4 regions of the Paraburkholderia sp. GAS348 genome follow, and region 3 is predicted to be linked to each of the others. Evidence: riboswitches for the same ligand, from Rfam matches in the RefSeq annotation. Region 3 holds a riboswitch; each other region holds the start of a gene.
What was found. A riboswitch is a leader RNA that binds a small molecule or an ion and turns the genes downstream of it on or off. The one in region 3 is predicted to bind cobalamin.
Positions count from the first base shown of each region.

Region 1: linked by a shared signal. The riboswitch ahead of cobA (uroporphyrinogen-III C-methyltransferase) and the one ahead of P3T22_RS23675 (precorrin-3B synthase) in region 3 are both predicted to bind cobalamin.
Region 2: linked by a shared signal. The riboswitch ahead of P3T22_RS07120 (HoxN/HupN/NixA family nickel/cobalt transporter) and the one ahead of P3T22_RS23675 (precorrin-3B synthase) in region 3 are both predicted to bind cobalamin.
Region 4: linked by a shared signal. The riboswitch ahead of P3T22_RS27305 (CbtB domain-containing protein) and the one ahead of P3T22_RS23675 (precorrin-3B synthase) in region 3 are both predicted to bind cobalamin.

Region 1 covers NZ_JBNPVT010000018.1:128,180-132,220, forward strand. The annotation lists gene cobO (cob(I)yrinic acid a,c-diamide adenosyltransferase) at 1-158, opposite strand, end outside; gene P3T22_RS24975 (cobalamin biosynthesis protein) at 155-742, opposite strand; partial or broken gene cobA (uroporphyrinogen-III C-methyltransferase) at 925-1,653, opposite strand; cobalamin riboswitch at 1,878-2,105, opposite strand; cobalamin riboswitch at 2,185-2,457, shown strand; gene cobW (cobalamin biosynthesis protein CobW) at 2,656-3,756, shown strand; gene cobN (cobaltochelatase subunit CobN) at 3,763-4,041, shown strand, end outside.
Region 2 covers NZ_JBNPVT010000003.1:362,816-366,856, forward strand. The annotation lists gene P3T22_RS07110 (TadE/TadG family type IV pilus assembly protein) at 1-370, shown strand, start outside; gene P3T22_RS07115 (methyltransferase family protein) at 426-1,142, shown strand; gene P3T22_RS07120 (HoxN/HupN/NixA family nickel/cobalt transporter) at 1,251-2,306, opposite strand; adenosylcobalamin (AdoCbl) riboswitch at 2,307-2,467, opposite strand; gene P3T22_RS07125 (PepSY-associated TM helix domain-containing protein) at 2,682-4,041, opposite strand, start outside.
Region 3 covers NZ_JBNPVT010000016.1:96,207-100,247, forward strand. The annotation lists gene P3T22_RS23665 (cobalt-precorrin-5B (C(1))-methyltransferase) at 1-431, opposite strand, end outside; gene P3T22_RS23670 (bifunctional cobalt-precorrin-7 (C(5))-methyltransferase/cobalt-precorrin-6B (C(15))-methyltransferase) at 431-1,765, opposite strand; cobalamin riboswitch at 1,850-2,028, shown strand; gene P3T22_RS23675 (precorrin-3B synthase) at 2,112-3,623, shown strand; gene P3T22_RS23680 (precorrin-8X methylmutase) at 3,616-4,041, shown strand, end outside.
Region 4 covers NZ_JBNPVT010000022.1:94,953-98,993, reverse strand. The annotation lists gene P3T22_RS27315 (DUF6531 domain-containing protein) at 1-519, opposite strand, end outside; gene P3T22_RS27310 (CbtA family protein) at 1,119-1,865, opposite strand; gene P3T22_RS27305 (CbtB domain-containing protein) at 1,877-2,098, opposite strand; adenosylcobalamin (AdoCbl) riboswitch at 2,151-2,240, opposite strand; gene P3T22_RS27300 (histidine phosphatase family protein) at 2,335-3,009, shown strand; gene P3T22_RS27295 (MarR family winged helix-turn-helix transcriptional regulator) at 3,232-3,693, shown strand; gene P3T22_RS27290 (FUSC family protein) at 3,700-4,041, shown strand, end outside.

The DNA.
Region 1 (4,041 bases), on a different contig from region 3:
CGCACGGCCATGCCGAACGCGGCGGTGGTTTTGCCTTTGCCGGTGCCTGTATTGACGATCAGCAGGCCTTTTTCGACGGTGGCGTTGGCCTGCTTTTTCTCGTGGCCTTCGCGCCGGCGTTCGGTCATGCGTTGGTGCGATTCGGGGTCGGTTTTCATGAAAGGTCCTGTTCCTGATGGGTGTTGTTTGTCTGTTCGCGGGCGGGCTGGGCGGTGATCGAGGCGATCGCAACCGTGACGCCGCCGTGGATGGTTTTGCGCACGAGTAGCCGTGCGTTGGGGGGATCGGGCGTGATCGATGCAACTGAGGCGGCTGGGACAGTTGAGGCAACTGCGGCAGCTGAGGCAACTGAGGCAACTGAGGTACCCGATGCACCAGAGGCAACCGATGCCAATGCCGATGCATAGGCCGCACGAGGTGCGCTGCCCGCATCAGACTCGGCCGCCGCGGCGAGCAGGGCGCATGGCTCGCAGACGCCGTCTATGCCGAGATGCTCGCGCGTGGCCGCCGATGGATCGCTCACGGAGATCGCCGCAATCTGCGCGCGGCTGAACAGCTTCAGCGGCAGCGCATGACGGGCGCAGAATTCGAGCAGGCCGGTTTCGTGGGCTTTGGTGTCGACCGAGGCAATCGCGCTGATTTCATCGAATGCATGCGAGCCGAGTGCGGCACGCACGGCCGCTTCGATCTGCTCAGCCGAACTGTGCAAGCGACAGCCGATGCCGATGCTGAGGGTTTTCATTGCGCGTCCGCGGCGTTTGAATCTTCCGCGGTATCCGAAGCGTCCGCGGCGTCTGCCGCTCTGGCTGAGTTCGCCATATTTGCCATTTCCGCCGCTCCCACCGTTCCCACCGTTCCCACCGCACCCAGCGCACCCAGCGCACCCAGCGCACCCACCGCCCCCGCCTCACGCACCGCGCCAGAACTCACAGCATCCCGCGCCAAAGCCAGCGATGCCACTCCGCCGATCACCACGATCGCCGGCGAGCCGAGTCCGGCGCGCGCGACCGCGTCCGCGAACTCGCCGAGTTGCGAGAGCGCATGCCGTTGCTCGGGGCGCGTGGCCGATTCGATCGCCGCGCACGGCGTATCGGCGCTCATGCCGGCCGCGAGTAACGCGCCGGCGATATCGTTCAGCCGCCGCATGCCCATGTAAATCACCAGCGTCATCCGCGTGGCGACAAGCGCGCCCCAGTCCGGCTCGCTGCTGCCGGCACCGTGCCCGGTGACGAACACCACGCCTTGCGCGTAATCCCGATGCGTCACCGGAATACCAATTGCCGCGGGCGCCGCGATCCCGGCCGTGATGCCGTTGATCACCTCCACGCTGATGCCCGCTGCGTGCAGCGCCTGCTGTTCTTCGCCACCACGGCCGAACACGAACGGATCGCCGCCTTTCAAACGCGCGACGCTGCGTCCGGCCCGCACGTGTTCGAGCATCTGCGCGACGATGCCGGCCTGCGGCGTCGACGGATGCCCGCCACGTTTGCCGACGTACACGACCAGCGCGTCGGCGCGTGCGAACTGCAGCACGTCGGGGTTCACCAGATCGTCGACCAGCACCACATCGGCTTGCGCCAGGGCGCGAGTCGCCTTGAGCGTCATCAGTTCGACATCGCCGGGGCCGGCGCCGATCAGCCAGGCGCGGGTCATCGCGGCATGCATGGCGCGCGCCATGTCGTGACTAGCGGGAGCGGGTGAGGCTTGATGCGGCCGGAGGCGGCGGAAATCGAGGTCATGCGGTGCTACAGATTACGCGCGACGAACAACGCTGCTCGCTGCGTTTCCCTCAGGAAAACGCTAGCGGCTGCGCCACGTCGTGCTTTAGCGCCTTCACATCCGTCCCTCGCGGATTCCGGCGGCCGGCAGCGTGACGTTCACTGCCTCCGCGTCTGGCCGGTATCCGGGCTGACGGCCTCATGCGTTTTGCCTTCCCGTCCGGATTCGTCAGACAGTGGCATCAAAAACGCATGCGCGATGCGAGAGCACCGCAGGTCGCTTACCGTTGCGGGGACAGCACAGGTTGAGCGCAGCGAGCGCGGCCTGTTTCCCGTTTAACTGCACATGCGAACGCATATGCGGGCACCAAACGCGCGCATACGATAGCACACGGCAGGCCGCGCCGGCACTGCGCAAAAGCCCTGCCGCGGCCGGCGTTTCCTTGACGGCACAGGGCTCTCGGCCTAAACTCGCACGCACTTTGGTGCTCGTGTGCGCGCTCGTGCGCATGCAGTTAAACGGGAAACAGGGTGCCCGCCTGCAATGGATCGGGTCAACCTGTGCTGCCCCCGCAACGGTAAGCGAAAAGCGGTGCGTTCTCCAGCGCCGCGGAGCCGGCTTCGATGTCCACGCGCAAGGCCGCGTCGGCATATAACCACTGGGCGAGAAACCACTCGTCCGGGAAGGGGAAGCGGCGCTTTCGCCAGCCCGGATACCGGCCAGACCAGGAAGAACGACCACCGCGGGGATGCGGCGGTGCGTTCAGGACTTCATTCCCGTTTTCTGTTTTTCGGTTGCCTCGGCAACGCCGTTGTTCGTCCCCGTGCTTTGTTATTGTGGTTGCCTGCAGGGCATGAACCCGCTCGCATGACCTATGCAGACAAAACGCGAAGGCGCGTCGGCGTGCTCGTGCAACTCCTACGGATAGACCTCACGATGCAAACTCAAATGCGCAAGATCCCCGTCACCATCGTCACGGGCTTTCTCGGCAGCGGCAAGACCACGCTGCTGCGGCACATTCTTCAGCACGCGGGCGGCAAGCGCATCGCGGTGATCGTCAACGAGTTCGGCGAACTCGGCATCGACGGGGAAATCCTCAAGGGTTGCGGCATCGGTTGCGATGAAAACGGCGTCGAAACCGAAGGGCAACTGTATGAACTCGCGAACGGCTGCCTGTGCTGCACCGTGCAGGAAGAATTTTTCCCGGTGATGGAAAAGCTGGTGGAGCGCCGCGAGCAGATCGATCACGTGCTGATCGAAACCTCCGGTCTCGCATTGCCGAAGCCGCTGGTGCAGGCGTTCAACTGGCCGCAGATCAAGAATAGCTTTACTGTCGACGCGGTCGTCACCGTGGTAGATGGCCCGGCTGCAGCGAGCGGCCAGTTCGCCGACAACCCGGTCGCCGTGGATGCGCAACGCAAGGCCGATCCGAATCTCGACCACGAATCGCCGCTGCACGAATTGTTCGAAGACCAATTGTCGGCAGCCGATCTGGTGATTCTGAACAAAACCGATTTGCTCGACGAAGCGCGTCAAGCTTCTGTCGAAGCCGTCATTCGCGAAGAAATTCCGCCGCAAGTGAAGATCGTGCGTGCGCAAATGGGCCAGCTCGACCTGCATACGTTGCTGGGTCTCGAAGCGGCCTCGGAAGAAACGATCCACTTGCGCCACGATCACCATGGTTCGGCTGACGACGCCGATCACCACCACGATGAATTCGATTCGGTGGTGGTGCACGCGAATGTTTCGTCGCGCGAGGCCGTGATCGCAGCATTGCAAGGGCTCGTCGAAACGAACACGATTTACCGCGTGAAAGGGTTCGCGGCATTGCCGGGCGCGGCGATGCGTCTGGTGATCCAGGGCGTGGGCCGCCGTTTCGATAGTTACTTCGACCGGCGCTGGCAAGCGGGTGAAGCAGGCGAAGGCCAGCAAAGCCGCTTCGTGCTGATCGGCGAAGACCTCGACCAGGCCGCGCTGCAACAGGCATTCGACGCCGCCTTGGGCGCCGTGGCGAGCGCCCAGCCGCAACAGGCGTAACCGGTCATGCATCTGCTGCGCACCACGCCGGGCGGTTTTGTCGACGATACGCAAGGTGTGATCCGTATCGACCAGCAGCCCGCCGATATCGTGGTGCTCAGCTCCGCCGACACCACGCTGTCGCTGCTCGCAAGCGTGTTTTCGCGCCTGGGCGACGGTTTTCCGAGCGTGCGGCTCGCGAACGTCACGTATTTGCGGCAGCCGGCTTCGGTGGATTTCTATGTCGAAGACGTGCTGCAGCATGCGCGTGTCGTCGTGGTCGATCACCTTGGCGGCGAAGCGTAC
Region 2 (4,041 bases), on a different contig from region 3:
CAACATCAACGAACAGATCTTCCCCATCTGGCCCGTGACCGCGCCGCGCGCCGTGCCGAACGGCAATGTCACGTATGTGAACGTTAACCGCGTGTCGCGCAATCTGCTTGAAGCGATGGCGGCGCAGGCGCGCATCGAGGGCACCTATGTGTTCACGCTGGGTTATGGACCCGAACTCGTCGCGCCGGCAGGCCCGGACAACGAAATAGGCGAGGACGTCCTCAAATGCATGGCCAACACGCCGGATTCGCTGCCCCGTTGCTACAACCCGCAACAGCCGGTCGGCGTGTTCTGCTACGCTGCGACGCCGGCCGATCTATTGCCGTGCTTTACGCAACTGGCCTCGCAAATCCTCCGCATTTCCAAGTGAGCGCGCCATGACACCGACGACACCTTTGCAAGATCTGCCGCTCGCGATCAGCCCTATGGACGCGGCGGCCGAACCTCCTGCATCCGCATCCGCATCCGCATCCGCATCCGCATCCGCATCCGCATCCGCATCCGCTGCCGATACGGGCGCGTCCTCCGGCCTGCGCTACGCGCTGGTGGAAATCGCCGCCCGGCTCGGCGCCGCGACGATGCTGAGCCTGTTCGCCTACGCCGCGATCACGCAATGGCGCGCGGCGCCGTCGCGGATCACGTTGCTGTTGCTGGTGGTGGCCGCGTGCGTGACGGTCGGTTTGTCGCTGTTCTCGCGTGTGCCAATGAAGCGCGACTGGCGGCCGTTCGCGTTCATCTGTTCGATGGGCGGCACGTATTATTTTCTGGCCGTGCGCCTCGCCCCCGGCGCGCAACTCGTGCCGGAGACGGGCGGCGCGGCGTTGCAACTGCTGGGGATTTTCTGGCAATTATTCGCGAAGGCATCGCTGCGGCGCTCGTTCGGCATTTTGCCCGCCAACCGTGGCGTCGTATCCCGCGGCGCATATCGCCTCGTGCGTCATCCGATGTATCTCGGCTACTTTGTCACCGACGTCGGCTTTCTGCTGGTGAACTTCGGCCTGCAAAACCTGCTGGTGTACGGCTGCCAGTTTGCCTTGCAGGTGGGGCGGATCGTGCGGGAAGAGCAGCTTCTGTCGGCGGACGAAGGTTATCGCACGTACAAAGGCCGGGTGCGCTATCGGGTGATTCCGGGCGTGTTCTAGGCAAGGCTCGCACGGTGCACCGCTTTGCCGCCCGGCAGGCAGACGATCAGCGTAGCCACGACGAGCACGCGCGGAAAGGCCGGCCCCCACTGCACACCCTGTCCATCCCTATCGGCCGATTTCCAGATCGTCGAATTTTTTCGCGCGATAGATCAGTACGGAGGCCACCCAGCTCAGCACAAAAATGCCGATGATCAGATAACCGAGCATGCCGAAGTGACCGTTCAGCGCGCCGACCGCATCCCACACCGGCCCTTGCAAATTCAGTTTGTCGGAAATCAGGCCCAGCGCTTCGATACTGCCGATCACAATGGCCACGATCACCGACACCAGTGTGATCGTCATGTTGTAGTAGATCTTGCGGATCGGCTTCAGATAAGCCCAGCCGTAGGCAGCGAGCATCAGGTGCCCGTCCAGCGTGTCGATCAGCGACATGCCGGCGCTGAACAGCACCGGGAAGACCATGATCGCCCAGGGCGACAGTCCCTGAGACGCCTGGGCGGCGGCGATGCCGAGCAGGGCGATTTCGGTGGCAGTGTCGAAGCCGAGGCCAAACAGAAAACCGAGCGGGTACATATGCCAGCTGCGCGTGAGCATGCGGAACAGCGGCTTGAACAGGCGGGAGAAAAAGCCGCGGTTGGCCAGCAGCAGATCGAAATCGTCGTCGACATAGCGGCCGCCATTTTTCACATTGCGCCAGGCCTGATAGATCGAGTTCAGGATGACCAGATTCATCAGGGCAATCGCAAACAGGAACAGCGCGGAGACGAGTGTCCCGATCACACCGCCAATTTCCTTGTAGTGGTTAAAGCGCCCCTGCATGACGGACGTGGCCGCTGCGACCGCGAGCGAGGCCAGCACCACCACGGTCGAATGGCCGAGCGAAAAGAAGAAGCCGACGGTCACCGGGCGCTTGTTCTCCTGCATCAGCTTGCGCGTGACGTTGTCGATGGCGGCGATGTGGTCCGCGTCGACGGCATGGCGCAAGCCGAAACCATACGCCAGCAGCGCGGTGCCCAATAGAAGGGGATGGTGGCGAAACGCCGCGAGTGCCCAGGCCCACGCGAGCACGTTGGTGGCGATCAGCACGCCGTAGATGCCGAAAAGCCGGCTCCGAACGCCAGTGTTCGAATCACTGAAAATCTGTTTCAGCTGCGAAATCATCAACTGTTCCTTGGGATACCGCGTCCCGAACGAGATTGAACGATGGCGAAGCGAGGTCTGACTCCCAGCTTGGATTCAACAGGGCTTACATGCTGGATACAGTGGCGCGACCGCGCCGGATTCTCACCGGCTTCCCGCTTCGCCAGGTGGGACGATGCCTGCAAAGCTTATACACGCGCCCAGACGGGTTGTCGATGCAATCGAAATTCTTCTGAATAGACAGCATCGGCAGCTCGTCAAGGCGCTATCCGGTATGTTACTGGCTCATCGTACTCGCACTTTTCACGGGAATGAAGCGCACAGCAAGGCGGCGGGTAGAAGTTCGCGTGATGTCTTCAAGAGGTGCTCCTTGATTTTGACAGCGGGAATGAAGCCTTAAGCAGGTTGCCGCGCGACGCGGCCAAAAATCGTGCGGTCGGCGAGCCACACCGCGAGCAGCGTGGCGCCCATCAACGGGAAGACGATGCCGAGCAGAACGAGGCCGGTTTTCCAGCCACGCATTGGCGGCGCAGCGCGCTCGCGCGAGGGTGCGCCGAGCGAGCGCTGCGGCCGCCGCTTCCACCACATCACACAGCCGGTTACGGCCATGCCCGCTAGTCCAAGTGAAATCGCGGCGCAGAGAATCTGATTGGCGACGCCGAAATAGCGGCCCATATGCAGCGACGTGCCGTACGACACGGCCTTCGACACCGCACCGTAGTGGCCGTAACGGATGTCTTTCAGCACCGCGCCGCTGTATTGGTCGATGTACAGCGTGCGCTCGTCTTTCGGGTCGGCGGGAAAGTACGAGACGGTGTAGACGCCCGTAGCGGAGGTGGGCAGCACGATGTCGTAACCGCCCGGGACACCGAGCGATGCGACGAGAGCAACGATGCGTCCAAGCGGCAGCGCCTGCGCTGCGTGTGCATCGGCGGATTGCGGTACTGGAGTGTTGCCGACGGCCCATGGCGTAAGTGGCAAGGGCAGGTCGTCCATCACCATGCCCGGCATCGCGGAGCGCAACGGCAGGCCACCCCACGATCCCGGCGGTGCGCCGAGATTGGCCGCGCTCGCGAGTGCCTTGAACTGCTTACCCCATGAGCCTGTCCACGGCAGACCGCTCAGCACGAATGCCAGCGTGCCGAGCGCGAGCCAGATGCCCATCACGGTGTGAAGGTTTTTCCAAAGCGCGCGCCCTCGCAGCGAGAAGCGCGGCAGCAACGCCGCGCGTGCAGTGGTTTTTTCGCGCGGCCACCAGAGCGCGACACCGGTGCCGATCATCACCAGCGTCCAGCACGCGGCCAGCTCCATCAGCAACTCGCCTGGTTTGCCGAGCAGCAGCTTGCGGTGAAGCATGCGGCCCACCTGCATGAAGCGGCGCTCGACGCTGAGCGTGCCCAATACTTCGCCGTTGTATGGGTTCAGATAGACGCTCTGCTTTTCGCCGTTGGCGAGACGAAAGATGAACTCGGTGCTGCGCTCCGGTGCATTCGCGATGGGAGCCGTCACCGCGCGCGCATCGGCCGGCATCGCCGCGCGCGCTTTGGCAAGCAACGCATCTTCAGTCAGCCTGGGCGTGGCTTGCGGTGCGACGATCAGGTGGTGCGGGTAAAGCAGCGGCTCGATTTGCGGCTGGAAGCAATACAGCGTGCCGGTGATTGCGAGCACCACCAGAAACGGCATCACAAAGAGGCCCGCGTAAAAGTGCCAGCGCCACAGCGTCCGGTAGCCGGCGCTCGTGGCGCTCGTTGCGGAG
Region 3 (4,041 bases):
TATCCATGTTCGGCCGCGAGCTCGATCAGATGCTCGGTCATCATCTTGCGCGGTACCGGATTGATCGCCGGTTCGCCGACCGCCAGCGTGAGGCCGGCGCGCGTCACGGTGCCAACGCCGGGTCCCGCGCGGAATATCACCCCCGGTTCGGCACGCAGGCGCACGCGGGCGAATACGATCGCGCCGTGCGTCACGTCGGGGTCGTCGCCTGCGTCTTTCACCGTGCCCGCTTCGGCGCCGTCGGCGCACAGGCGGCAGAACACCAGCGGCAGCGGCACGTGCTGGCCCTTCGGCAATACGATCTCCGCGACCTCGCTGACGATACCCGCGAGCAGCAGACGCGCGGCCGCGAGCGACGTCGCGGTGGCGCAGCTGCCGGTCGTGTAGCCGCTACGCAGCGGCGCGGGTTGTTCGGGCGTTTCTTCGCGCATTAGGGTTGCGGTGAGGCGGCTGAGGTGCCATTAGCGGCATTGATGTCACTGGCGCCATTCGTGCCATTCGTGCTGCTTGTGGCGTGCGCGCCGTTCGTGTTGCTCGCACTGGACGTGCCGCTGGCGCCGTCAGCCGGCTTGGTGACATCCAGCAGTGTAATCGGCAGCGCCTGGCGCCAGGTATCGAAGCCGCCAAGCGGCTGGGCCTCGGCAAGCGCGATCCGGGTCAGCGTGCCGCCATGCTGCTCCCGCCACGCCGCGAGCGTCGCCTCGCCTTGCAAAGTGACCGCATTGGCGACCAGCCTCCCGCCGTCACGCAGACGCGCCCAGCAGGCATCGAGCACGCCCGGCGCCGTCACGCCGCCGCCGATGAACACCGCATCCGGCACAGCCAATCCTGCCAGCGCATCGGGCGCGCGGCCAGCCACCAACTGCAGACCCGGCACGCCCAATGCATCGCGATTGTGTTCGATGAAGCGCTGCCGCTCCGCGTGCCCTTCGATCGCGATCGCGCGGCAAGTCGGGTGCGCGCGCATCCATTCGATGCCGATCGATCCGCTGCCCGCGCCCACATCCCAGAGCAATTCGCCGGGCGTCGGCGCGAGCCGCGCCAGCGTGATCGCGCGGACGTCGCGTTTGGTCAACTGACCGTCGTGGCGAAAGGCGTCGTCGGGCAAGCCGGCGGTCAACGGCAAACGCGGGGCGCCCTCCGTTGCCCGGCATTCGAGCGCAATCAGGTTCAGCGCCGCCACGTCACCCGCGGACCACTGATCCGCGCGGCCATCCATACACCGCTCCCGAGCGCCGCCCAAGTGCTCCAGCACGGTCATCCGGGTCGCGCCGAAACCGCGCGCATGCAGCAGTTCGGCCAGCGCGGCGGGCGTGCGCCCGTCGGCGCTCAGCACGAAGACGCGCGCGCCGTCGTGCAGATGAGCGTTCAGCGTCGGCAACGGCCTTCCCACCAGCGAAACCGTGGCGACATCCTGCAGCGGCCAGCCAAGCCGCGCGGCCGCCAGCGACAACGACGACGGCGCAGGCAGCACCCGCAACTCACCTGCCGGCAACTGCCGCGCCAGCGTCGCGCCGACGCCGAACAGCATCGGGTCCCCGCTCGCCAGCACACACACGGACCCGGTACGCTCCGCCAGCAAAGGCGCGAGATCGAACGGCCTCGGCCATGCCGCCCGGCGCGCGGCGAGGCGCGCGGGCAGCATCGCCAGATGACGTTCGCCGCCATAAACCACCGACGCCTCCAGCAAAGCACGCCGCGCGGGCCTCCCCAAGCCGGCGAAGCCGTCATCGCCTATGCCCACCACGGTCAGCCACGCCGGCATGCATCCATCCTCGTTCTGTATCTTCAAATAATGCGCTGTGCCACGCCGATCAAAGCGTCCAGCCTCGTTGTGCTGTTCGAAAAAAGGCATAATACAGCCGCCGGTGCCCTTCGGGGCCGAAGAGGGAACACAGTGTCGCTGTGGCTGCCCCCGCAACTGTATGCAGCGAGTCCGCCTGCGCTCCGTGCCACTGGTTAGACCGGGAAGGCCGCGGCGGACCATGACCTGCCAGCCAGGAGACCTGCCGGCCAGACTGTTCGTGCCAGCCTACATCGGGCGGGGTGTACCGATGCCGCAGCAATGCCCGACCGGGCGGCGCTCGGGCCGTCGCGCGACGCTAAACCCGGTGTCCGTCTTGAATCAAGCTCCGCCCTCCTCCACTGCTTTGCCCGACGCGGCCCTCGCGCTGCGGCCCTCGGCGTGTCCAGGGCTGCTGCGCATCGTCGCCGCGCGCGATGGTGGAATCTGCCGGATCAAATTGCCCGGCGGGGAGCTGAGCGCCGGGCAGGCCTTGGCGATTGCCGAGGCGAGCACGCAGCATGCGGCCGGTGTCGTCGAGCTGACCAATCGCGCGAATCTGCAGGTGCGCGGCGTGCGCAGCGGTCATGAAGCGGCGTTGAGCGCGGCGCTGGTCGACGCGGGGCTAGGGCCGATTCGGGCGGCCGCTGCGGACGATGTGCGCAATGTGATGCTGAGCCCGACTGCTGGCCGCGATCCATTTGCGCTGTTCGATACGAGGCCGCTCTGCGTCGAACTGCTTGCATTGCTGCAAACCGAAGCGCGTTTCGCGGCGCTATCACCCAAATTCGCGCTTCTGCTCGATGGTGGCGAGCGCCTTGCGAGGCTCGATCATCCGCATGATATCTGGCTGGCAGCGACGCAAGTTGAAGACGGGGTGCGATTCGTGTTTGGTTTGACGGGTTGTCCGCCTGCTGTGGCGAACGCGGATGTTGACGCTGAAGCTGACGCTGAAGCTGACGCTGACGCTGATGCGGGTACCGATGCGTTCCAGCATGCCGAATACGCCGACTCGCGTGACGCCACAGAGCGCCCTCGCACGGATAGCGCGGGCGCCCTCGGCGCCGTGCTGCCCGCGCAAGTCGCGGGTCTTGTCCGCGCGCTGCTGAATACGTTCCTCGATCTGGCCACCACCGACGCCACGCGCATGCGTCATCTGCTTGCCGCGCATTCCGTCGACGCCGTATTGCAGCACGCTCAAAAGTACGTCGATTTCCCACTGTCACGCGACACGTCGCTCGCAAACTGGCGACGCGCCACGCCTGCCGATGCCGCGCTGCGGCTCGGTGCGCACGCTCAGCGAGTCGTGGGAATGCTGCACGTAGGCGGCCAACCGCCGCTCGGACGCCTCGACGCCGCCACCTTGCGCGGCCTTGCCACGCTCTCACAACAGCGCGGCAACGGCACGCTGCGCATGACGCCCTGGCAAAGCGTGTTACTGCCCGATATCGCTGCCAATGCCGCGCCCGCCGTGCTCGCTGAAATGAACGCGCTGGGCCTCGCCTGCGACCCCGCGCAGCCTATTGCGCACTTGATCGCCTGCGCCGGTTCCACAGGTTGCGCAAAAAGCCTCGCCGATACCAAAGCCGACGCGCTGCTTTTAGCGGATCGCTTGCCCAAAGGTGTCGACGTCCATCTGAGCGGCTGTCCGCGCTCATGCGCCGCCGCGCATCGCGCGCCGTACACACTGCTGGCCGCGGCGCCCGGCATCTACGACCTTTATCGACGCGACGGCCAGCCGGGTTTCGGCTCGTGCGTCGCGCACCAACTCACGATCGAACAGGCCGCCGACATGCTCGACCCATTGGCACACGCGGCCCGGAGCCCTATAGATGCTTGATTACATTCGCGACGGTCAGGAGATCTATCGCCAATCCTTCGCGACGATACGTGCGGAGGCCGATCTCTCGCGCGTTCCTGCCGACCTCGAGAAACTCGCAGTGCGCGTGATCCACGCCTGCGGCATGGTCGACGTCATTGACGATCTTCAGTTTTCCGAAGGCGCAGGTGCGGCGGGCCGTGTGGCGCTCGCGCAGGGCGCGCCGATTTTGTGCGACGCCGGCATGGTGGCGCAAGGCATCACGCGCGCACGGCTGCCAGCGAACAACGAAGTGATCTGCACGCTCGCGCATCAAAACGTGCCCGCGCTCGCGCGCGAACTCGACAATACGCGCTCGGCCGCCGCGCTCGAATTGTGGCGGCCGCATCTGGCCGGCAGCGTCGTCGTGATCGGCAACGCACCGACCGCCCTCTTTCAT
Region 4 (4,041 bases), on a different contig from region 3:
TTGCGGCGTGCTCGCATTAACCGCCGTCAGATCAATCCTTCGCTGCCAGTTGTTAACCCAGTTGCGACCCATCGCTGTCTGCGAGGTGTCATAAAGCCTCGAAAGATACGTGCGCCCAAAGACGAATGGGGGCGCATCGCCGTTCGCAAAGTCAGTTTCGGAAAGCGTGACGATGCCCTCTGCCGGCAATACCGGGTCCGCTACCGGGCAGGAGCCTTCTGGAGAAGGGGGGACCGGTGCGCCACCGCAATAGTCCTTTATCCAGTCCGAAGCATTGGGACAGTTGTAGTAATTCATGCTGCTATACGGATCGTCAGCGCCCCTCGACAGAGGTGTCGTGCCGGCCACCTGGATAGCGCAGGTCGGGGTCCCGGGAGTCCCGAGAGACTTCTGATATGCCTGCATACACTGCATGTAATCTGCTGCGTTCGCACCAAACGCGACCATAAGCAGCATGAATGCGGCCAGCAGGCGAGCCGCCACGCCCGCCGTCTCCTCGGAAAATCTATTATTTTTCATAGTCATCCTTATTGGTTTTACCTGGTTTAAACACAAGTACCCCATAAGGAGAATTCCATCTGCGCTATCCAATAATTCCCAAAATTACAATTTCCAGAATTGCCGTACACGCTTCTTTCAGACTTCCTACGTAATCCGTATTGAATTACGAAAGAACCCGTCAACCATCAGCGCGTCGCAGTAAGAAAACCAAAACGTCAGACGCGGGATATTCGAGCGTGAAAGTGGTTGGACGCTGACACCCAAACCTGGGCCGACTGGAAGGGAAAACAAGGGCCGCGTAGCGCGCCGCCAGAAAGGGAGAGGGGGTAGCGCAAGACAGCGCTACGAGACTAATCGCGATACAAAGTGCGATCTTAAATAACCAGGCCCGAGAACGAAGGGCGAACCCTCACCGGCTAGCCGCTCGAACGGCGGCCTCAAAGTTATCAACAGAAAATGTTCGCAAGCCTGTGGATAACATTCTGGCAAACGCGCCAAGTACTTGATGTACTTGGCTTCTCTTGCGTTGCGCGTCGGCACGGCCGCTTTCGCGCCCGCGCCTTTTGCGTTAAAAACCAAGCGGCCCCGCCGCGGCCCTCTCGGCCGCGCCTCTCACATCAACGGTAAGCGGACTTCGCCACACCGCGGGTCGCGGGAGCCAGCAGTTTGCTCCGCTCAACCATGGCGCCGAACAGCAGCCCAATGGTCGTCCACATAATCACCTGCATCCCGATCGCCGCGACGCGGAACTTCCACAACAGCACCGCCGGGAAGGCCGCCGGCACTTCGTTGATCGCCGGCATCGACAGCTGCACGGCAGCAATGATCACGACAAACACCACACCGGCGACGATCGAGCCATTCCACGCGCCCAGCTTCAGCGCCGCGCGGCGCCGCACCTTCAGCGAGAACACCATCGCTGCCAGCGAGATCGCAATCATCAGGAAAAACAAGCCGGTGCGCATCCCGATCGTCTCGGGGTCGCCCACCGAGGGAGGATTCGCCGGATATTTGATGTTCGGAACGATCACCAGCGCGATAAACGCGCCAAGCGCCAGCCATGCGGACAACGCGCGCGCACTCAATGCGCCGACGCGGCCGTACGCAAACGCGAACACCAGCGAGAACAACCCACCGAACGCCGCGCCATACGTCACGACGCCCGTCAACAATCCCAGGCCCGCTTGCGTGCCGCGGCTCACCAGTTCGGGTTCAGGCGCCTCGCCTTTGGCAGCGTCGGCCTTTTCCTCGAAGGAAATCGCCTGATCGACCTGCGGCTCGCCCACCAATCTGGCGAAGCCGAACGTGAGCAATCCCGCGGCGATGCCTGCAAGCATCCCGCGTACCAACAATTTACCCACCATGGTCGACTCCGTTAGTGGCAGGGAAAGCCGAGCAGATGGCGGCCGTCGTGCACGAATTCATGCACATACATGCCAGGCACCAGGGACGTGGCACCTTCTTCCGCACCAACGAAATAAATCGCGAGCAACAGCAGCAAGCCGCCGAACACGACCCAAGGCAGCAGTTCACGCAGCGGAATCGGCGTGGGTTGTGCGACAGGCTGTGTCGCGGGATCGAAAACAGCGTTGGTCATATTGGACATCTCCTGGGGGTAACGCGCCCCGATAGTCGATTGAAAAGGGATGCTGCGAAGCTCAGGTCTGGCTTTCGGCTCGTGAATGCCGATTACAGTGGCGCGACCGCGCCGGGCTCTCACCGGCTTCCGTGCTTCGCAGTGACGCTATTCTACGCGCTAAACTTTGCCTCCCGGCAACGCAAAGCATAATCGCAGGGTCCGTCTTTAGTCTGGCCTTTATGGAAATCAACTGAATGGACATACGGCTGTTACTGATCAGCCACGCGTCGACTGCGGCGATGCGCACGGGCTGCTTTCCCGCCGACGATCCACTCGACGCACGCGGCCTCGCCGAAGCAGGCGTCGCGTGTGCGCGTCTGTCGATTCCGGACGACGCGGCGGTTTTCGTCAGCCCTGCCGTCTGCGCGCGTGATACGGCGTCGGCCTTGGGCCTCGCTGCAACGGTCCACGAGGGACTGGCGGATATGAACTACGGTCGATGGCATGGACGCCGCCTTGCCGATCTCGCCGTCGAAGCGCCGCAAGACCTCGCCGCATGGACGCACGATCCCGACGTTGCCGCGCATGGCGGCGAGTCGTTCGGTCAACTCGTGAAACGGGTAGGACAGTGGCTCGATGCGCTGGACGATGCGTTGAGCAACGGGGTGTCTCGCGCAACGGACAGTGCATCAAGCGATGGAACGACCGGGGCAAAAAACCGTGCGTCAAGTGCAAAAACGAGCGGTGTACCGCGCAATATGCAAAACGTGGTCGCCATCACGCACGCGCCAGTGATCAAAGCCGCAATCGTTTATGCGCTCAGGGCGTCGCCGGACATGTTTTCGCGCATCGAAATCGCGCCGCTCTCGATGATCGAATTGCGCCGCTCGCGACGCGGCTGGACATGGTGGCCGGCGGCGTCACATTAACGAACTACGCGAATCCGTTGCCGAGCACCGAGGCAAACATCGCGCACCGCACCATCGCCGGGCTCAAACCGGTCGATACCCTTGTGGTAGATGCCGCACCGTCACGCCGTATTCGAAGCCAATGTTGTCACATTGCGGCCGCAGGCTGTTGCCGAGTACGTCTTCACAACAATCCCAATTCAATAGTTTGCTAACGAATATTTTAGAAATACAATATCGGCCATGTCGAATCTCGATGCCTTGCGCCGCACCGTCAGCAGCACGCTGGTCGTCGCTGCCAGAAAATGGCGGCGCACGAGCCATGGCGTGCTCGCGGCATTTAACGTTTCCGAAGCGTGCGCTACGCCGCTACTGACCGCCAGCCGGCTCGGCGAAGCAGTGCGGCAGGTCACGCTGGCCGATCACATCGGCATTGAAGGGCCCTCGCTCGTGCGGCTGCTCGATCAACTGTGCGCGGCCGGCCTGATGCGCCGCGACGAAGATCCGGAAGACCGGCGCGCCAAGACCGTGGCGCTCACCGACGAAGGCCGCGCCGTCACCGCGAAAATGGAAGAAGAACTCAATACGTTGCGGGCGCAAGCTTTGAAAGGCATCTCGCGCAGCGATCTCGAAGCGACCTTGCGGGTGCTGGCCGCTTTCACGACCGACGCAGCGGCGCCGCACAACGCCGGGGATCCCGAGTAAGGGTTTATGGTCTATCCGTCCATCCGCGACTGGCTGTTCTCCGTCAAGACGTTTGCCGCGGCGATGATCGCGCTCTACATCGGTCTCTCGCTCGAGTTGCCGCGGCCCTACTGGGCCATGGCCACCGTCTACATCGTGTCGAATCCGTTTGTCGGCGCGACCCGCTCCAAGGCGCTTTATCGTGCGCTCGGCACCGCGCTCGGCGCGTCGGCCGCGGTGCTGCTGGTGCCGCCCTTCGTCGAATCGCCGTATCTGTTCAGCGTGATCGTCGCGTTGTGGACCGGTACGCTGCTGTATCTGGCGGTGGCCGACCGCACCGCGCGCAGCTATGTGTTCATGCTGGCGGCC